DNA from 2 places in the Streptacidiphilus sp. MAP12-20 genome. Region 1 is predicted to be linked to the other one. Evidence: riboswitches for the same ligand, from Rfam matches in the RefSeq annotation. Region 1 holds a riboswitch; the other holds the start of a gene.

Evidence for each region. A riboswitch is a leader RNA that binds a small molecule or an ion and turns the genes downstream of it on or off. The one in region 1 is predicted to bind thiamine pyrophosphate.
Region 2: it holds a riboswitch for thiamine pyrophosphate, as region 1 does, so the genes downstream of both, thiO (glycine oxidase ThiO) here and thiC (phosphomethylpyrimidine synthase ThiC) in region 1, are expected to answer to the same signal.

The regions. Positions count from the first base shown of each region.
Region 1 covers NZ_JBGCCK010000001.1:185,811-196,014, reverse strand. The annotation lists gene ABIA32_RS00895 (aldo/keto reductase) at 1-486, opposite strand, end outside; gene ABIA32_RS00890 (MerR family transcriptional regulator) at 577-1,005, shown strand; gene ABIA32_RS00885 (DUF5994 family protein) at 984-1,403, opposite strand; gene ABIA32_RS00880 (CBS domain-containing protein) at 1,705-2,172, shown strand; gene ABIA32_RS00875 (amidase domain-containing protein) at 2,289-3,437, opposite strand; gene ABIA32_RS00870 (thiamine biosynthesis protein ThiC) at 3,590-3,721, opposite strand; gene ABIA32_RS00865 (hypothetical protein) at 4,279-5,859, opposite strand; partial or broken gene ABIA32_RS00860 (transcriptional regulator) at 6,082-6,225, shown strand; gene thiC (phosphomethylpyrimidine synthase ThiC) at 6,317-8,131, opposite strand; TPP riboswitch at 8,127-8,274, opposite strand; gene ABIA32_RS00850 (YibE/F family protein) at 8,357-9,616, shown strand; gene ABIA32_RS00845 (hypothetical protein) at 9,756-10,204, shown strand, end outside.
Region 2 covers NZ_JBGCCK010000008.1:252,945-263,148, forward strand. The annotation lists gene pknB (Stk1 family PASTA domain-containing Ser/Thr kinase) at 1-975, opposite strand, end outside; gene ABIA32_RS13780 (thiazole synthase) at 1,023-1,817, opposite strand; gene thiS (sulfur carrier protein ThiS) at 1,823-2,044, opposite strand; gene thiO (glycine oxidase ThiO) at 2,041-3,228, opposite strand; TPP riboswitch at 3,238-3,349, opposite strand; gene ABIA32_RS13795 (NAD(P)/FAD-dependent oxidoreductase) at 3,374-4,543, shown strand; gene ABIA32_RS13800 (hypothetical protein) at 4,651-4,836, opposite strand; gene ABIA32_RS13805 (enoyl-CoA hydratase family protein) at 4,971-5,801, shown strand; gene ABIA32_RS13810 (bifunctional salicylyl-CoA 5-hydroxylase/oxidoreductase) at 5,864-8,125, shown strand; gene ABIA32_RS13815 (PaaX family transcriptional regulator C-terminal domain-containing protein) at 8,241-9,077, opposite strand; gene ABIA32_RS13820 (AMP-binding protein) at 9,087-10,204, opposite strand, start outside.

The sequences.
Region 1 (10,204 bases):
GCTGATGCCGACCCGCCCCGCCACCCCCTCGCGCACCAGCGCGCCGAACGCGGCGACGGTCTCCTCGACGGGGGTCGCCGGATCGTCCACATGGCCGTAGAGCAGGTCGATCCGATCCGTCCCGAGCCGGCGCAGGCTCTCCCGCGCGGCCTGCTCCACCGTCTTCGCCGACAGCCCCTCCCGGTTCGCCGGCCACTCCGCGCCCCGCGCCGGGTCCGGCCGGGCGCCGAGCTTGGTCGCGACGACGACCTCGTCCCGATTGCCGCGCGCGGCCAGCCAGCGGCCGAGCAGCAGTTCACTCTCGTCCCCGCAGCAGCCGTCGACCCAGAAGCAGTAACAGTTCGCCGTGTCGACGAAGGTGCCGCCGCGCTCGACGAAGCGGTCCAGCAGCGCGAACGACGTCGCCTCGTCGACGATCGCGCCGAACGGCAGCGTCCCCAGGCAGAGCGCGGAGACCTGACGGTCCCCCAACATGCGGTAGCGCATCGCGAAATCCCCTTCTCTTCCCGCCTTCGTTTCGCGACGAGCCTCACAACTGGAGCGCGCTCCAGGTCAAGCACGATGCAGAATCAGCGCGTGACCACGACCCCGCCGCGCTCTCACCTCACCCCGCACCTCACCCCACATCTCACCCCGGCCGAGACCGCCGAACAGTCCGGCTTCAGCCTCGACACCCTCCGCTACTACGAGCGCATCGGGCTGCTCACCGACATCGACCGCGCCACCAGCGGCCACCGCCGCTTCACCCCGGGCGACCTCGCCTGGCTCTCCGTCCTGCGCTGCCTGCGCGACACCGGCATGCCCATCGCAGACATGCGCCGCTACGCCGAACTCGCCCGCGAGGGCAGCGATTCAGCGAACCTCGCCGAACGCGTCGAGCTGCTGGAGCGCCACGACGCAGCCGTCGCCGAGCAGATCACCCACCTGCTGGCGCAGCAGCATCACCTGCACGACAAGATCGCCCACTACCGCGCCGAACTCGGTCAGCCCTCCGACGGGAGATAGACGGCGAGCAGCTCCGCCGCCGAGCTCCGGTTGCCGGCGGCCGCGGCGCCCGCCATCGCGAGTGCGGCGGTCAGCGGATCGGTGTCCGGCGGCACCACCAGGAGCAGGAAGTGATCCTGGAAGCCGCGCGTGAGGCTGATGGTCTCCTCGCTCCCGGAGATCCGGCCGATCCGGACCACGAGGCCGTTCACGGTGACGTCTCGGGGTATGTCGTGCCAAGCGGCGGACGCGAGCCCGACCCGGAGGATCCGGCCCAGGTGGGCGTCGAGCGCGGTGATGAGGTCCGGCAGTTCGGCGTGGACGTCGTTCGAGCGCGGCCACCACGCTCCGTCGAACATGCCGGTGCGGGACATGGTCGGGTCGAGCGCGAGGCGCGGCAGCAGTGGGGCGTCGGGCATCGACCAAGGCCAGAGGGAATGGGGCAAGGGGAGGGGAGTCGCCATGTCGGAAGCCGCCCGTCCGGTTCTCCGGGAGAACCGCTCATGACCCAGGGCGACAGCGACGTGATTGCCGGTGTACGACATGTCCTCGGTTGCCTTCCACGCTACTCCTGCCAGTCCACCCCGCACCGTGCCGCCCGGGAGTAACCTGGACGCAACCAGGGCATTCCGCATTCCGGACTCCGTTCCGGCTTCGTTCTGGTTGCGCACAATGCCGGGCAGACTTCACACAGGCCCGGAGACGGGTTCCGGTGTCACTGTGACCACCACCCTTCCCCTTTTGCCGGAACGTCTGCCGGAGAGCCTCAGCCCCGGCCTCAGCACCGGCCGCCACACCGGTCTCACCGTCGCCGACGCGATGGAGCCGTGCGAGTACCAGATAGCCGACGACAGCACCGTCGATCAGGCCAACGACATCCTGTGTGGCGCGCACGTCGACTACCTTCTCGTCCGCGACCACAACGGCCGCTGCGCCGGCCTGGTGTCCAGGGCCAGTCTCCACCCGTTCCTCGCCCGCTCCTGGTACACCGAACGCACCCCGATCCGCGACACCGCCCACCAGCGCGGCCCCTTCGCCTGGCCCGGCCTGGGCCTGCGCATGGCATCCCTCACCATGATCATCAAGGACCTCGCGATCTGGCCGGTCGTCGACGACGACGGCTACCTCCTCGGCGTCATCAAGCGCGACCGGGTCCAGGGCATGCTGCGCGCCGGCGCCCTCGTCTGAGCGGGCGCCACACCATGATCGCCAGGTGTTTCACGTGAAACACCTGGCGATCATGGTCGGCGGTCCCGGCCCCGTCGAACCGTCCGCCGCTGTCAGGTGCTGTCAGGTGCTGTCTGTCAGGTGCGATAGGCGTAGTAGACCGCGTCCGGGAAGGACATGACCAGGCTCGCCACCGACCTGCGATAGGTGTTCGTGGAGTGGTAGGTCACGTACGGCATACCGGACCGGCTGCGGTAAGTGACGATCATGGAGTGGTCCTTGGAGCCGTCCCGGTTGAAGTCCATCTGCAGGATGTCCCCGACGCCGAGCTGGTAGACGTTCTTCAGGTTCGTCACCCGCTTGCTGGAGAGCGCGAACCAGGACCAGTCGTTGGCCCCGACCCAGGTCCAGCTCTCGCTGTCGGCGCTGTACCACCAGTTGTGATAGTCCGAGTCGATGCCAGGGGCGTTCTTCCAGCCGCCCGCCTTCAGCGACTGGCTGATGAAGTTGGTGCAGTCCCCGCCCGCGCCGTTGAACTGCCGGTAGGCGGGGTTGTAGCGGCTCCAGTACTTCTCCGCGTAGGCCGCCATCGCCGCGTAGTTGTACCCCTTGGAACTCACGCCCTTCGGAAGCGGCGAGGCCGGCCACGAGGTGTCCGCGGGGGTCCCCTGCAGGGGGTCGACGGACGCGGCCGACGCCACGTTCGGGGCGGGCGCGTTGACCTGCGGAACGCCGCCGGTGAGCTGGTCCTCGATACCCGTCAGCTGCCAACGCCCTTGGGACGTGGCGGCGAAGGTCACGTCATGCTTCGCCTGGAAGCCCGTCGTCGCGGGCTCGTCGCCGCGCAGCTTCTTGTAGGTCAGGGTCGTGGTCTCGGTGACGTAGACGTCGGCCCGCCCGCCGTTGACCACGACGTTGTCCACTGTGACCTTGGTACGACCCGCGCTGTACACCTCTCCCACAGCCGCAAGCCGCGCTTTGCGGGCCCGCAGCGAGGAGACGACCTGGTCCTCGGTCCGGGCCAGCCCGGCCGCCAGGCTGACGTGCGCGTCCGCTTGCGGGGCCGCCTGCCGGGCGGCAGTCGTGTTCAGCAGTGCCGCCGTCCGTCGGTCCAGAGCGGCCTGCGCCATGCGGTCGAAGGACGCGATGGTGGCTCGATCCACCTTCCCGGGCGCTCCGACGATCCCGGGCGCGCTGGCCGCCGAGGCCGATGAGATCACCCCAGCCACCGCGGCCGCAGCGAGCACCGCCCCCGCCGTGGAGATCAATAGGGTCTTTCGCTTCACGTCACTCCCCCTCCGTCGCCCGATCAACTCCGATCCGGCAGGGGGAATCCTCGCATCCCCGAGCGAACCGTCGAACAACAGCCCGCCCCTGACGACGCTTCACAGCAGGGACCGGTCGCGCGCCGCAGCACGGACCGGTCCCTCGGCCAGGCTCAGTCCACGACGGGCAGGTAGCCCCGGTTACCCTGGGCCGCGAACTCCTCGGACTTGGCTCGCATGCCCGCGTCCGGGTCGAGCGCGAGGTCCGCACCGAACTCGTCGCGGATGTTCGGCGAGATCTTCATGCTGCCGCAGAAGGGGCAGACATGGCTACGGGGGACGAGAAAGACAAAAGGCTTCGGGGGTTACTCCCCGATCCTCCCAGCGTGGAGGAGGTCAAGACGCTCCTCGCGGTGGATCCGCAGATGAAGTGCATAGTCTGGCTGCAGGGTGCATCGTCGCGGTGAGCAGGTCGGATGTGGCCCACGGCGCGGTCAGGCCCAGTGCGCCGACCTCACCTGCCTACGGACAACGGCACCTGGCCTACGGCGAACATCTGGATCATCCGCCTCGACGAAGCCGACGGGGCCGGTTGAGTGGCGCGAGTCCGTCACCGCCTGCATGCCCCAGCCCGACAAGCCGGCGCGCTCCAACTTGACCAACCCAAACCGCTGCTGATCGCTGAGCGCGTCACCGTTGCCACCAGCACCGGGCGGCCGACCGCCGTCGTTCAAGGCAGCACGTGCTCCGCGTCAGACCCGGCCGTGAACCCCCATGGATGCCCGCAGGCGAGTGCACGGACAGGCCCGCACCGGGAAGCCGGTGCGGGCCTTCTGAGTCTGTGGGCTCATTGGGCGTCGCGTTACACGCGCGCGTTCTCGAAGTAGCCCGAGACGTCGAGGATCACGTCCGTGCCCCCGGCGCCCGCGTTGTAGATCGCGATCCAGCCGTTGAACTGGCTGGGAGTGACGGACGCGCCCTTGGCGAGAGTCTGCCCCGCAGTCCAGTTGGTGTTCGAGGTGCCCGGGATGGGCGCCCCGTAGGTATAGAGGTTCAGATAGCCGGCAGACCTGGTGTTCGTGACCGTCACGTTCATCTCGACCGCCGCGACCGGCATGGCCCACTCGCCGAGGTTGAGGTCGTACTCGACTCCGCTCGCGATCTGGCCCTGGCGGTCCTGCCGGCTGTCGAAGACTCGGCTCGGCGCGAGCGGCACGAATACCGTCGTGGCGAAGTTCGGCGACGCCGAGTAGTACCCGACGATGTCCACCACCAGGTTCACCGAGGCCGTGGTGCCCAACGCGGCGGTCAGGTCGATCCTGCCGTCCGCGGCCACCGGGACGACGGCGTTGTTCGAGACGATCTGCCCCTTGGCGAAGTTCACGTTGGACGTGCCCGGTCGACTCGCACCGTCGGCGTACGCGGTGACGAAGCCGCCGTTGGTCGCGTTGACGACGGTGATGTTGACCGCGGCCGCCGTCATCTCCCCGGCCGGGGGCAGGTAGGTGTCGCCGAGCGCGACCGCGAGCTTCACGGTGCCGCCGTTGGGGACAGCGCCCTTCGAGGCGCCCGTCCCGATACGGGTGTCAAGGAGGCGCTGCGGCATGACGGGCTCGTAGAGGTCAGGAGCCGTACGCGAGTAGTAGCCGCTGGCATCCGCGATCAGGTTGATCGTGCCGCCCTTGTCGGCGAGGTAGACGTAGCCGTCGCGCCCCACGGGCACGGTGACGAGGTTCGCAACGGTCTGCCCCGGGACGTAGTTGAGGCTTGAGGCAATAGGCACCGCAGTGCCGTCGTCGCTCGGATATGCCGTGACGAAACCGGCTCCCGAGACTGGGACGGCCGTCAGGTTCAGCACCACCGCGGTCACGCCGCTCGACGGCACCGGCCCGGCGCCCTCGACCCGCAGCTTGACGATCGAGTTCGGTCCTACGGTGTGCTTGGCAGCACCGATGCCGTAGCGCGTATCCAGGAGCCGGGTCGGCGTCACCGTGGAGTACGCCGAGCCGAGCGTGTTCACCTCGACGGAAGCGGTGGCTGTCGCACCATTGCTGTCGGTCACGGTATCGGTGACCAGGTAGGAGCCCGGAAGGATGTAGTCGAAGCTGCCTGTGTCAGTGTTGCCGTCAGTCAAGCTCCAATCAATGGGGCTCTTGTTCGCAGAGTCGTAGATATGGTCCGACATCGCGTTGTTCGATGCCACGGTGGCCCCGGCGGTGCTGTCCGAGAACACGCTCTTGATCTTGAATCCCAGCGCGCTGGACTGGGTGAGCGTCAGCGTCACATGCGCCGGGGAAGTTCCCGTCGACGACGCCGTGTACGTCTGGTAGTTCGATGAGGCCACGGGTCCGGTCGAGTTGATCCACTGCTGCGGCACGCTGGCCGCCGTCGCCGGGCTGGACGCCCCGACCAGTCCCATGCCGATGACCATGCTGAGAAACATTCCGCACCGAGCCTTGCCAGCCCGTTTTATCAAGGTATCCGCCTCTAGGCAGCCAGTGAGTTCGAGCGGATTGTAGTACTACAGCTGCACCCTTCTGCGATCACCTTCGAGCATGGGACCGGGCGGGGCGGGAACGCGCCGCGTCGGCGCTTGGCGACTGGGGTCCGGTGAGCGATATGCCAGTGATGCGCGTCCAGAGCGTGCCCGCCGCTGGGAATTTGGCGGGGAGTCATGTCCCAGGCCGCACTCGCCGCCTCGCACCTGCAACGGCGTGACCTTGAAGCGGCACACCCAGCGGGCCTCCGAACACTCAACCTGTCCCGGCAGGTGACGTCCTCCCGCTGCGTCGAGGCAGTCCAAGAACTCCTGTCAGCCGCGTAAGTCCGACGGCGTGGAAGGGCCAGTGCACGCGCTCTCCCCAGACCGCGCGCACTGGCCCTGGCTTGTGTCCGACCCTTTAGTCGACGACCGGCAGATAGACCTGGTGGCCAAGCGCCGCGAACTCCTCCGACTTGGCCTTCATGCCAGCGACGACCGTCGAATCGTCGCTGTTCAGCGCCTGGTCACCGGCGAACATCTCTATGACGGTTCGACTAATCTTCATGCTGCAGAACTTCGGCCCGCACATCGAGCAGAAGTGCGCCGTCTTCGCGGGCTCCGCCGGCAGCGTCTCGTCGTGGAAGTCGCGGGCGGTCTCCGGGTCGAGGGCCAGGTTGAACTGGTCCTCCCAGCGGAACTCGAAGCGGGCGTCGGAGAGGGCGTCGTCCCAGTCCTGGGCGGAGGGGTGGCCCTTGGCGAGGTCCGCGGCGTGGGCGGCGATCTTGTAGGTGATCACGCCCGTCTTCACGTCGTCGCGGTTGGGCAGGCCCAGGTGCTCCTTCGGCGTGACGTAGCAGAGCATCGCCGTGCCCCACCAGGCGATCATCGCCGCGCCGATGCCGGAGGTGATGTGGTCGTAGCCGGGGGCCACGTCCGTCGTCAGCGGGCCCAGTGTGTAGAAGGGGGCCTCGTCGCAGATCTCCTTCTGGAGATCCATGTTCTCCTTGATCTTGTGCATCGGGACGTGTCCCGGGCCCTCGATCATCACCTGGACGTCACGCGCACGCGCGATCCGACCGAGCTCGCCCAGCGTCTGCAACTCAGCGAACTGCGCCTCGTCGTTCGCGTCCGCGATCGAGCCGGGACGCAGCCCGTCGCCCAGCGAGTACGTGACGTCGTACGCGCGCAGGATGTCGCAGAGCTCCTCGAAGTTCGTGTAGAGGAAGTTCTCCTGATGGTGCGCCAGGCACCACGCCGCCATGATCGAGCCGCCGCGCGAGACGATGCCGGTCTTGCGGCGGGCCGTCATCGGCACGTAGCGCAGCAGCACGCCCGCGTGCACGGTCATGTAGTCGACGCCCTGCTCGCACTGTTCGATCACCGTGTCCCGGTAGACCTCCCAGCTCAGCTCCTCCGCCTTGCCGTCGACCTTCTCCAGCGCCTGGTACAGCGGCACCGTGCCGATCGGAACGGGCGAGTTGCGCAGGATCCACTCGCGGGTGGTGTGGATGTTGCGGCCGGTGGAGAGGTCCATCACGGTGTCCGCGCCCCAACGCGTCGCCCAGGACATCTTCTCCACCTCCTCCTCGATCGAGGAGGTCACCGCCGAGTTGCCGATATTGGCGTTGATCTTCACCAGGAACTTCGAGCCGATCAGCATCGGCTCCGACTCCGGGTGGTTCACGTTGGCCGGCAGCACGGCCCGGCCCGCCGCGATCTCCTCACGGACGGTCTCCGGCCACATGCCCTCGCGCAGCGCCGCGAACTCCATCTCCGCCGTGACGATCCCCTGTCGCGCGTATGCGAGTTGGGTCACCGCCGCGCCCTCGCGTCCGCGACGCGGGCGGCGCGGGCGGCCTGGGAAGACCGCGTCGAGGTTGGCCAGACCCGCCCCGCCGCGCGGGGTGGTGTGTTTGAGGCCGTCGTCCTCCGGGCGCGGCTCGCGCCCGTGGTAGTCCTCGACGTCCCCGCGCTGGCTGATCCAGGCGTCACGCAGCGGCGGCAGGCCGCGGCGCACGTCCGGTTCGAAGCCCGGATCGGTGTACGGACCCGAGGTGTCGTACAGCGGGACGGTGCCGCCCGTGCTGAGCAGCACCTCACGGTACGGGACGCGCAGATCGGGGCGGGTCCCCTGGCGGTACGCCTTGCGCCAGGCCGGGGTGGGGTAGCCACCCCCCGTGCTGGAGCCCGTGCTGGAGGCAGACTTCTGCTGTGCGTCGTCGTGCATGGTCATCAGACCCACTACTCCCTACGCCGGCATTACCCGGTCAGGTTCCTGCGGTCGGCGCAAGCGTTCGTCGTACGCGAATTCACGTTCGCGTGTACGACGGTCAGCGCCCTCTCAGCCCGGTGCTCCGAGCTCCCGCGTCTACAGATGAGATGCACACACCGTAGCGAGGGGTGCCATCGCTTGGCCAGGGCTGTCCGCGGAGCGGTCGCCGCTGTAGCGTTCGCCAGCGTGGCAGAGCAGCACCACCCGGCCCACGAGCACAGCGGGCAAACCGGGCACAGCGGGCACACCCACGACCACGGCCCCGCCAGCCCCGCCTCCGCGCGGCTGCGCGTGCTGCTCGCGGCCGTGCTGGTGCCGTTCGCGCTGGCCGTGCTGTGCGGGCTGGCACTGCTCTGGCCCGCGCCGCTGCCCTCGCACGCGCCGACGGGGACCGGCTTCGACCAGCTGACCGTGAGCGGCACCGTGACCGCGACGCGCTCGGTCCCGTGCGGACAGGGCACCACGACGACCTGCACCGAGATCACCATCCACCTGACCAGCGGCAAGGACAGCGGCCACAGCGTCACGCAGACCCTGCCGCCGGACCAGAGCGCCGTCTACCTCGCGGGCGAGCAGGTCGTGGTGGACTACTCGCCGAGCGCCCCCGCCGCGCTCCAGTACACCGTCGAGGACGCGGACCGCAGTACGCCGATGGCGATCCTCGCGGGCGTCTTCGCCATCGCCGTCGTCCTGATCGGCCGACTGCGCGGCCTGGCCGCGCTGGTGGCGCTGGCGATCAGCTTTCTGGTGCTCGCGTTCTTCGTCCTGCCGGCGATCCTCGGCGGGGAGAACCCGCTGGCGGTCGCGGTGGTCGGCGGCGGGCTGATCATGCTGCTCGCGCTCTACCTCTGCCACGGCCTCTCCGCGCGCACCTCCGTCGCCGTGCTCGGCACGATGGTCTCGCTCGCACTGATCGGCGGCCTCGGCGAGGCGTTCATCCAGCTGACCCGACTGACCGGCAACACCTCCGACGAGACCGCCTTCGTGCACTCGCTCTTCCCCGGCATCCAACTCCCCGGCCTGCTGCTGGCCGGCGTCATCATCGGCTCGCTCGGCGTACTCAACGACGTGACGGTCACCCAGGCCAGCTCGGTCTGGGAGCTGCGCGCCGCCAACCCGACCATGGGCGCCCGCGCGCTCTACCGCGCGGGCATCCGCATCGGCCGGGACCACATCGCGTCGACGGTCAACACCCTCGTCATGGCCTACGCGGGCGCGGCGCTGCCGCTGATGCTGCTGTTCTCGCTGTCGCATCGGGGCGTCTGGCAGGTGGCCACCAGCGAGATCGTGGCCGAGGAGGTCGTGCGCACGCTCGTCGGCAGCATCGGCCTGATCGCCTCCGTGCCGCTGACGACGGCGCTGGCCGCGCTGGTCGCGTCGCGGGACGTTCGGGACACAACGCCAGTTCCGGCACCCGGAAGGGCCTCGCACCGGCGGCGTCGATAAGAATCCGACGTCTTTTGTACAAGCGATATGTGCGAATGGCACACGGAACGCTAAAGTCCACTCGCTGATCACCATCGGGTGATCCCTCATACCTTTCACGAGGAGCTCCGTGCGCATATCCCGCCGGCGCCTCAGATCCATGGCTGTGCTGACCGGCACAGCTCTGTGCGCCTCCCTCCCTCTCGCGGGCGCGGCCCATGCCGCTACACCGGCCGCAACCATCTCGGTGAGCGTCAACGGCGCCGCTCCGGGCACGATGCCGACGGTCTCCGGAGTCATCGACCTCGCCGCGACCATCACGCCGGTGCCCGGATCCCCGGTCCAGATGGTCCGGTTCGGCTTCCCGTTCGGCCCTCCGGCGCTCTACGGGGTCGTCACCCCGGCGCCGGGGCAGTGCGACAGCACCTGCACCGTCCACTTCTCTCTCAACACCGCAGCGCTGCTCCCTTACGCCACGGGCGGTGCTGAGGTGCCGGCCATGACCGACGGGACCCGGACCATCCCCGTCAGCGTGATCAGCGCCGCCTCGAACGCCACCGCCTACGCCAACCTGGCCGTCGACAACCATCGTCCCTCAGCCGGGACTGC
Region 2 (10,204 bases), on a different contig from region 1:
GTCCATGATCGAGGTCCGCTCGACCGGTGGCGGCAGCATGGTGGTGGGCGAGGAGAGCGAGTCGGGTCCGCCCTGCTGGTGCGGCAACGGGTTCGGTTCGGCGTCGAGCTGCTGCGGTGTCAGCTCGCGGCGGACCCGCTGGAGCGCGGCCAGCAGTTCGACCGCGTCGGCCGGACGCCACGACGCGTCGCGCGCGGTCGCGGTGGCCGTTATGGCGTCCAACTGCGGCGCGAGGCCCGGCACCACCGAGGACGGCGGCGGCACGTCCACGCTCAGGTGCTGGTAGATGACGTGCATCGGGTTCTCGCCGGTGTGCGGCTTGGAGCCGGTCAGCATCTCGTAGAGCATCACGCCGCAGGCGTAGACGTCGGTGCGCGGGTCGGCCGCGCCGCGCTCGATCTGCTCGGGGGCGAGGTAGGAGACGGTGCCCATCACCTGCTGGGTGGTCGCAGCGGTCTGGCCGTTGACGGCGCGGACCAGTCCGAAGTCGGCCACCTTGACCCGGCCGTCCTCGGTCAGCAGGACGTTCTCGGGCTTCACGTCGCGGTGGACCAGTCCCGCCCGGTGCGCGGCTCCGAGCGCGGCGAGCACCGGCTCCAGGATGTCCAGCACCGTGCGGACGCTCAGCGCGCCCCGGTCCCGTAGCAGGTCGCGCAAGGTCCAGCCGGGCACGTACTCCATGGCCAGGAACACCGCAGGCGGGGCCGACCGGTGGTCGTCGCCCTGGTCGTAGACGCCCACGACGTTCGGGTGCGAGAGCCGGGCGACGGCCTTGGCCTCGCGGATGAACCGCTCGACGAACTCCGGATCGGAGGCGAAGCCCGGGTGCATGACCTTGAGCGCGACCACCCGGTCCAGTCGGGTGTCCACGCCCCGGTACACCGTGGCCATGCCGCCCACGGCGATCCGCTGCTCGACCCGGTACCGGTCATCGAGCAGGCGCCCGAGAAGGGGGTCGTGAAGCGTCGTGTCCATCCCACGGAGTGTACGGGGCGGCGAGCGGCCAGGGGCCCCGGTAGGCGTCAGAACGCCGGAGCCTCCGGGTCGAAGCTGGCCCGGCCCTCCATCGGTGAGGACGCCTCGGCGTGGAAGCGGCGCGGGATTCGGCCCGCCCGGTACGCCAGACGTCCCGCCTCGACCCCCTTGCGCATCGCCTCCGCCATCAGCGCGGGCTCCTGCGCGCGGGTCACCGCCGTGGCGAGCATCACCGCCGCGCAGCCCAGCTCCATGGCCAGCGCGGCATCGGACGCCGTGCCCGCGCCCGCGTCCAGGATGACCGGGACGTTCGCCCGCTCCACGATGAGCTGGAAGTTGTGGGGGTTGCGGATGCCCAGGCCCGAGCCGATCGGTGAGCCCAGCGGCATGACGGCGGCGCAGCCGACGTCCTCCAGCTTGCGGGCCAGGACCGGGTCGTCGTTGGTGTAGGGGAGGACCACGAAGCCGTCGTCGACCAGGGTCTCGGCGGCGTCCAGCAGCTCGATCGGGTCGGGGAGGAGGGTTCGCTCGTCGGCGATGACCTCCAGTTTGACCCAGTTCGTCCCCAGTGCCTCGCGGGAGAGACGGGCCGTCAGGACGGCGTCCCCGGCGGTGAAGCACCCGGCGGTGTTCGGCAGCACGGCGATGCCGCAGCGCTGCAGCACCTCCAGCACGGAGCCGCGCGCGGCCGGGTTGATCCGGCGCATGGCGACCGTGGTCAGCTCGGTGCCGGAGATGCGCAGCGCGTGCTCCAGCACCTCCAGGCTGGGGGCGCCTCCGGTGCCCATGATCAGCCGGGAGGTGAAGCTGCGGTCGGCGATGGTCAGGACGTCGTCAGCCATGGCGGTCAGCCTCCCTGGACGGCGGTGAGGATTTCGACGCGGTCGGCGTCGGCGAGGGTGGTCCCGGTCCAGGCGCTGCGCGGCACGACGGCCTCGTTGACGGCCGCCGCGACTCCGCTCGGTGCGGTGCTGAGCTGGGCGACTACCTCGGCGAGCGTCGTCCCGGTCGGGAAGGAGCGGGGCTCTCCGTTGACGGTGAGGCGGACAGGGGCACGGTCGGCGGTCATTGGGAGAGCTCCAGCGGGGCGGGGGTTTCGGCGTCGGCGAACCGGGCCGGGGTGAACGGGGCCGCCTCGGGCGGCAGGCTGCCGGTCGCCAGCAGCTCGGCGATCGCGTCGCCGGTGACGGGGGTGAGCAGCACGCCGTTGCGGTAGTGGCCGGTGGCCGCGACCAGACCGGGCAGTGCGGTCGGGCCGAGCAAAGGCGCGTTGTCCGGGGTGCCCGGACGCAGGCCCGCGCCGGTCTCGACCAGCGGCAGCTCGGTGATGCCCGGCAGCAGCTCGTGCGCGTCACGCAGCAGCTCGTAGACGCCACCGGCGGTGACCGTCGTGTCGAAGCCCTGCTCCTCCGAGGTCGCGCCGACGACCAGCTCGCCGTCCTCGCGCGGGACCACGTAGATGTGGCAGCCGCGCACGACCGCGCGGACGTTGCGGGAGAGGAACGGCATCGGCAGCGGGCCACCCTGCAGGTTCGTCATCCGCAGCCGCAGCACCTGGCCCTTGACCGGCCGCAGCGGCAGCTGGGCCTCCGGCGGCAGGCCGGGCAGCTCGCCGGACCAGGAACCGGCGGCGAGCACGGTCTGCGCGGAGGTGAGCCGGGTGCCGTCCTCGGCGAGGCCGCCGACGGCCTGGCCGTGCGCGGTGAGGACGGAGGCCGCGCGGGAGGGGTGCAGCGTGACGCCGGCCCGGCGGCAGGCGGCGAGCAGTGCGGTGCCGAGACGGCGGCCGTCGACCTGGTGGTCGTCCGCGACCAGCGTCCCGCCGCGCACGTCCGGCGCCAGCATCGGCTCCAGGCGGCGGCACTCACGCCCGTTCAGCCACTCCGTGGCCAGCCCGAGCCGCTGCTGGAAGGCGTGCACCTCCCGTAGTTCGGCCCGGTCGTCGGCGTCGAGCGCGACCGCGAGCGTGCCGCAGCGGCGGTAGCCGGTGTCGAGGCCGCCGCTCGCCTCGGTGAGCTCGGCGACGAAGTCGGCGTAGCGAGCGTTCGAGGCGATGCCGAGGCGGAGCAGCGGCTCCTCGCCGTACTGGAGCTCGGTGACCGGCGCGAGCATCCCGGCGGCGACCTGGTTCGCGCCGTGGCCGGGGTCCGGGTCGAGCACGGTCACGGACAGGCCGCGCTGGGCCGTCCGCCAGGCCACAGCGAGGCCGATGATCCCGCCGCCGATGACCAGGACGTCGCTGCTTGTGTGCATGGACGTGCGTGACAAGGCTGCTGCACTCCCTTCGCCGGCATGACCCGGATCAGGTTCGGACGGTCGGAGGCGCGTCAGCCTCCCTCTCAGCCCGGTGCTCCAGGCTCCCGTGTCTACTTCTCGACCCACTCTATACAGTGGCCGAATGGCTGTAGTGATCGTCGGGGCCGGGATGGCCGGGGTGCAGACGGCGGTGGCGCTGCGGGAGCAGGGCTACGACGGTTCGCTGGTACTGCTCGGCGCGGAGACCCACCCGCCGTACGACCGTCCGCCGCTCTCCAAGGACGTGCTGCTCGGCAAGGCTGAGCACTCGCGCTTCGAGATCGACTTCGCCGGTCTCGGCGTCGAGCTGGCGCTCGGTCGGCGGGCGCTGTCGGTGGACGTCGAGGCGCGGCTGCTGAAGACCGACGCGGGGGATCTCGGCTTCGAGCAGCTGGTGCTGGCGACGGGCGCGGCTCCGATCGCGCTGCCCGGCCAGCCGGCGTCGGCGTTCCTGCTGCGCACGCAGGACGACGCGGTCGCGCTGAAGGCCGCGCTGCGGCCGGGCACGCGGGTGGCCGTCGTCGGCGCGGGCTGGATCGGCGCGGAGGCGGCGACGGTCGCGCGACAGCTGGGCTGCGAGGTCACGGTCGTCGAGGCGGCGTCCTCGCCGTTGGCGGGCGCGTTGCCGGCGGAGCTGGGCGAGCGGACGCGGGGCTGGTACGCGGCGGCGGGCGCGCGGCTGATCACCGGCGCGGCGGTGAGCGGCGTCGAGCGGGACGCGGTGTGGCTGACGGACGGAACGGAGATCGCGGCGGACGTCGTGGTCGTCGGAATCGGCGCCCGCCCGGACAACGGCTGGCTCGCGGGCTCGGGCATCGCCCTCGACGACCGCGGCGCGGTCGCGGCGGACGCGTTCCTCCGGGCGGGCGGACTGCGTCATGTCTACGCGGTGGGGGACTGCGCGTCGTTCCCTTCACGGCGGTACGGCGAGCGGCTGGCGGTTCACCACTGGGACAACGCGCTCCAGGGCGCGCGGGTGGTGGCGGCGAACCTGCGGGGCGGCGAGGTCGCCTACGACCCGGTGCCGTACTTCTGGTCGGAGCAGTTCGGTCACATGGTGCAGGTCGTTGGTCACTGGGACGCGGGTGACGAGATGGTCGCCCGCGGCGAGGACACCGTGCTGTGGTTGCGGGGCGACGCGCTGATCGCGCTTCTTGCGGTGGACCGCCCCCGGGATCTGGCGCAGGGACGGAAGATCATCGAAGCGGGCGCCCGGCTGGATCTTACGAAGGCCGTCGACCCCGCGATTCCGTTGAAGGCTGCACTCGCCTGAACCATCAGGGGCGCGGGGAACTGCGCGACAAGCCACCCGCGTAGGCACTGAACCGAACGGACAGGGCCATCCGCACAGGGTGGTTTCTCGCGCAGTTCCTCGCGCCCCTAAGCGACCCGTCGGTTGCCGGGTGCCTCGTCCTCGTTCCCGAGGGGGCGGCCCGCGAGGATCGCGATGGGGGCCAGGGCCAGGGTCGGGAGGACGACCGCCAGCGCGGCCAGCGTCGTCGGGGAGGTGACCCACTCCAGGACGCAGGTTCCCGCCAGGACCACGGCGATCAGCGCGTAACGCATGCTCAGAACTCCTTCGTATGCATGTCTGTCTGCAGTATGCCTGATTCATCCCCCGGCGCCACCGTTCCCTTGTGTCAGTCCGAGCGCATATCGTGTTCGTGACGCCAGTCGCCATCACGGGAGGTCGCCGCATCATGAGCCCGTTCCGAGGATCCGTTCCCTTCACCGAGGACTGGCGGCACTTCCGCCTGACCCGCGACGACGCGGGCCTGCTGACGGTCACCCTGGACCGGCCGGACAAGCTGAACGCGTTGACCTTCGAGTCCTACGCCGACCTGCGCGATCTGCTCGCGGAACTGCCCCAGCGCGGGGACACCCGCGCGATCCTGCTGCGCGGCGAGGGCCGCGCCTTCTGCTCGGGCGGTGACGTCAACGAGATCATCGGGGCCACCCTCGCCATGCGTCCCGACGAGCTGCTCGACTTCACGCGGATGACCGGCCAGGTCGTCCGCGCGATGCGCGAGTGCCCGATCCCGGTCGTCGCGGCGATCCACGGGATCGCCGCGGGGGCGGGGTCCGTGCTGGCTCTGGCCGCCGATTTCCGCGTGGTCGCGCGCTCCGCGCGGTTCGCCTTCCTCTTCACCAAGGTGGGGCTGGCCGGTGCCGACATGGGCGCCGCGTACCTGCTGCCGCGGCTGGTCGGGCTCGGGCACGCGACAAAGCTGCTGATGCTCGGCGACACGATCGACGCCGCCACCGCCGACCGGTACGGGCTGGTCAGCGAGCTCGTCGACGACGACGAGCTCGACGCCGCCGCAGGCGCGCTCGCGCGCAGGCTCGCGGAGGGGCCGGCGTTCGCGCTCGCGCAGACCAAGGCGCTGCTCACGCAGGAGCTCGACATGAGCCTCGCGGCCTCCGTCGAACTGGAGGCGATGACGCAGGCGCTGCTGATGAAGAGCGCCGACTACGCCGAGTTTCACGCCGCCTTCACCGGCAAGCGACCGCCGAAGTGGCAGGGCCGGTGACAGCGCATAGCGCTGTCATTACGATGGTGACACAACCAGTATGAGCTGAGAGGGAGGCGACCGTGCGGATCGCGGTGATCGGCGGAGGTCCCGGCGGGCTCTACTTCGCCGCCCTCGCCAAGCGGCAGGACCCTGCGCACGAGGTGACCGTCTGGGAGCGCAACGCGGCCGGGGACACCTTCGGCTTCGGCGTCGTCCTGTCCGACGAGACGCTCGGCGGCATCGAGGAGGCCGACCCCGAGCTCTACGCCGAGCTCGCCGCAGGCTTCGCCCGCTGGGACGACATCGACGTCCACCTGCCCGACGGCCAGGTGTTCACCTCTGGCGGCCACGGCTTCGCCGCGACCAGCCGCAGGCGACTGCTCGACACCCTCCAGGCCCGCTGCCGCGCCCTCGGCGTCGACCTGCGCTTCCGCACCGAGGCGCCGCCCGCCTCCGAGCTGGCCAGGACCCACGACCTGGTCGTCGCCGCCGACGGGGTGCGCTCGCGGACGCGCGCGGCCGCCGCCGAGATCTACCGGCCCAGCCTCGACACGCGCCGCTGCCGCTACATCTGGCTCGGCACGGACCTGGTCTTCGACGCCTTCCAGTTCCACGTGCTGCACACCGAGCACGGCGTCATGCAACTGCACGGCTACCCCTACTCGGCGGAGGCGAGCACCGTCATCGTCGAGATGCGCGAGGATGTCTGGCAGCGGGCCGGACTGGACGTGCTGGACGAGCAGCAGTCGATCGCGGCCTGCGAGAAGCTTTTCGCCGACGCCCTCCAGGGCCACGCCCTGCGCGGCAACGACTCGCGTTGGATCGCCTTCACCACGGTGCGCAACGCCACCTGGCACGACGGCAACACCGTGCTGCTCGGGGACGCCGCGCACACGGCGCACTTCTCGATCGGCTCGGGCACCAAGCTCGCGATGGAGGACGCGCTCGCGCTGGCCGAGGCGCTGCGGAGCTGCTGCGGCAGCGGCTCGGTGCCGGAGGCGCTCGCCGCCTACCAGGCGGAGCGGCGGCCGGTCGTCGAGTCGACGCAGCGCGCCGCGCAGGCCAGCCTGGAGTGGTTCGAGAACCTGGATCAGTACCTGGGCCAGCCGGGCTGGCAGTTCGCCTTCAACCTGCTGACGCGCAGCCGCCGGATCACCTACGACAACCTGCGCCTGCGCGACCCCGGCTACGTCGCCGCGCTCGAGACGGAGTTCGCCGGTCCTGACGCCGCGCCGGGCACGCCGCCGATGTTCACGCCGTTCCGGCTGCGCGGGCTCACGCTGCGCAACCGCGTCGTGGTTTCGCCGATGGACATGTACTCGGCCGAGGAAGGCCTCCCGAACGACTTCCATCTCGTCCACCTTGGCTCGCGGGCGCTCGGCGGGGCGGGACTGGTGATGACGGAGATGGTCTGCGTCGCACCCGACGCGCGGATCACGCCCGGCTGCACGGGCCTCTGGTCCGAGGCGCAGCAGACTGCGTGGGCCCGGGTCGTGGACTTCGTCCACGGCAGCAGCGGTGCCGCGATCGGTCTCCAGCTCGGCCACGCGGGGCGCAAGGGCGCGACCAGGCTGATGTGGGAGGGCATGGACGACCCGCTCGAAGAGGATTCCGCGTGGCCCGTGGTGGCCCCCTCGCCGCTGGCCTACCGGCCGGGCGTCGGCCAGGTCCCTGGCGAGCTGACGCGGGCGCAGCTGGGGGAGCTGCGCGAGCAGTTCGTCGCCTCGGCGCGGCGGGGCGCGGCGGCCGGCTTCGACCTGCTGGAGCTGCACTGCGCGCACGGCTACCTGCTCTCCTCCTTCCTCTCCCCGCTGACGAACCGCAGGGAGGACGCATACGGCGGCTCGTTGGAGGCGCGGCTGCGCTGGCCGCTGGAGGTCTTCGATGCGATGCGTGAGGTCTGGCCCGAGGACCGCCCGATGACCGTCCGCATTTCCGCGACGGACTGGGCGGCGGGCGGCAACGATGTCGATGACGCCGTCACCATCGCCGCCGCGTTCACCGCGCACGGCGCGGACGCGATCGACGTCTCCACGGGCCAGGTCGTCGCTGACGAGCGGCCCGCCTACGGCCGCAGCTACCAGACGCCGTTCGCGGACGCGATCCGCAACCGCGTGCGCGTGCCGGTGGTGGCCGTGGGCGCGGTGTCGTCCTGGGACGACGTCAACTCCCTCATCCTGGCCGGCCGCGCGGATCTGGTCGCCCTGGGGCGCCCGCATCTTTATGACCCGGCGTGGACGTTGCATGCGGCGGCGGACCAGGAGTGGTCGGGTGCGGGCGTGGACTGGCCGATCCAGTACCGCGCCGGCAGTCGCCGACCGCAGACCGGGCGCCGAGGGTAGTTGCACTGCGTAGGGGCGCGAGGAACTGCGCGACAAGCCACCCACGCGCGTACTGATCCGAACGTTCAGGGCCATCCGCACAGGGGTGGTTGCTCGCGCCGTTCCCCGCGCCCCTTTAGGCGTTGCCAGAAACCGTGGTGCGAACGAAATCCGTGGAGGCCTGCCGGAGGCGTGTGTCCAGGTCCCGGAAGACGCGCGCAGCGCGCAAACCCGGCCATGCCGCAGGCAGCAGCTCAGGTGGCAGGCCAGGGTCGAGATACGGGAGGCGGCGCCAGCTGTCCAGCGCGCGGAGGTGGTCGGCGAAGGCTTCACTCTCCGGCCCCGGGCGTCCTCGGTTCCACCGCGTCAGTACCGGCTCGTGGACCTCCAGAAAGTCCTCATGGCAGCGCGCCAGCGCGGGGAGGTCCCACCAGCGGCGGACCGACTCCGTCGTCGCCTCGAAGGCGAGGTGCTCGGCCCGGAACAGGTCGGTGTACTGCGCCAGCTTCAGCCTCGTCAGATCGTGCCGCGTCTCCTCGTAGAGGTGCGCAGGCGCGATCCAGACGCCCGGCGCGGCCGTGCCGAAGCCGAGGCGGGCCAGCCGCGAGCGCAGCACGTGCCGCTGCTGCCGTTCGCTCTCCGGCACGGAGAACAGGGCCAGCACCCAGCCGTCGGCGAGCCGGGGCGCGCGGGTCGCGTAGATGCGGCGGTCGCCGTCGGCGAGCAGCTCGCGCGCCGACTCCGACAGCGCGTAGCCCGCGACCCCGCCCAGCGGCTCCGGCACCAGGAAGCCGCGCCGCTTCAGCCGGGAGACCGCCGAGCGCACCGGCTGCGCGTCCACGCCCAGCGCCGCCATCAGCCGGATCAGGTCGCCGACGGCGATCCAGCCGCCGAGGTCGCGGCCGTGCGCGCCGAAGAAGGTGACGAGCAGCGAGCCCGGCGTGTGCTCGCGCGCGTCCTGCTCAGTGGTCATACGGTCACTCTAAAGATCGGGAGAGCGGAGCCGGAACCGCTGGAGCTTTCCGGTGGGCGTGCGCGGCAGCGCCTCGCGGAACTCGATCCGGCGCGGGTACTTGTACGCGCTGATCGTGGACTTCACGAAGTCCTGCAACCCCTTTGCTGTTCCGTCGTCCGCGGGGACACCCTCCGCGAGGACCACGAAGGCCATGACCACCTGCCCACGCGTCTCGTCCGCGACGCCGATGACCGCGGCCTCGCGCACGTCCGGGTGGCGCAGCAGGGCCTCCTCGACCTCGGGTCCGGCGATGTTGTAGCCGGCGGAGATGATCATGTCGTCGGCGCGCGCCTGGTAGCGGAAGCGGCCGTCGGGGTCGCGGATGTAGGTGTCGCCCGTCAGGTTCCAGCCGTCGCGGACGTAGTCGCGCTGGCGCGGGTCGTCGAGGTAGCGGCAGCCGGTCGGGCCCTGGACGGCGAGCAGACCCGGCGTGCCGTCCGGGACCTCCGCGCCGGTCGTCGCGTCGATGACGCGGGCCCGGAAGCCGGGCACCGGCAGGCCGGTGACGCCGGGGCGGGCGTCCGCGTCGGCGGCGGAGATGAAGATGTGCAGCAGCTCCGTCGCGCCGATGCCGTTGATCAGCGGTAGCCCGGTGCGGTCGAACCAGGCATGCCAGGTCGCGGCGGGAAGGTTCTCCCCGGCGGAGACGCAGCGGCGCAGAGAGGAGAGGTCGGCCTCGTCGGCGTGGTCGAGCAGCACCCGGTACGCGGTCGGCGCGGTGAAGAGCACGCTGACGCGGTGGCGCGCGATCGCGGCGGGCAGCGCGGCGGGCGAGGGCTGTTCCAGCAGCAGCGCGGAGGCGCCGACGCGCAGCGGGAAGATCACCAGCCCGCCGAGCCCGAAGGTGAAGCCGAGCGGCGGCGTGCCGGCGAAGACGTCGTCGGGGGTGGGCCGTAGCACGTGGGCGGAGAAGGTGTCGGCGATGGCCAGCACGTCGCGGTGGAAGTGCAGGCAGCCCTTCGGACGGCCGGTGGTGCCGGAGGTGAAGGCGATCAGCGCCACGTCGTCGGCGGAGGTCGCGAGGGCGGGGAAGGGCGCGTCGGACGTCTTGGCGGCGAGGGTGAGCAGGTCGTCGGGGGTCTGGC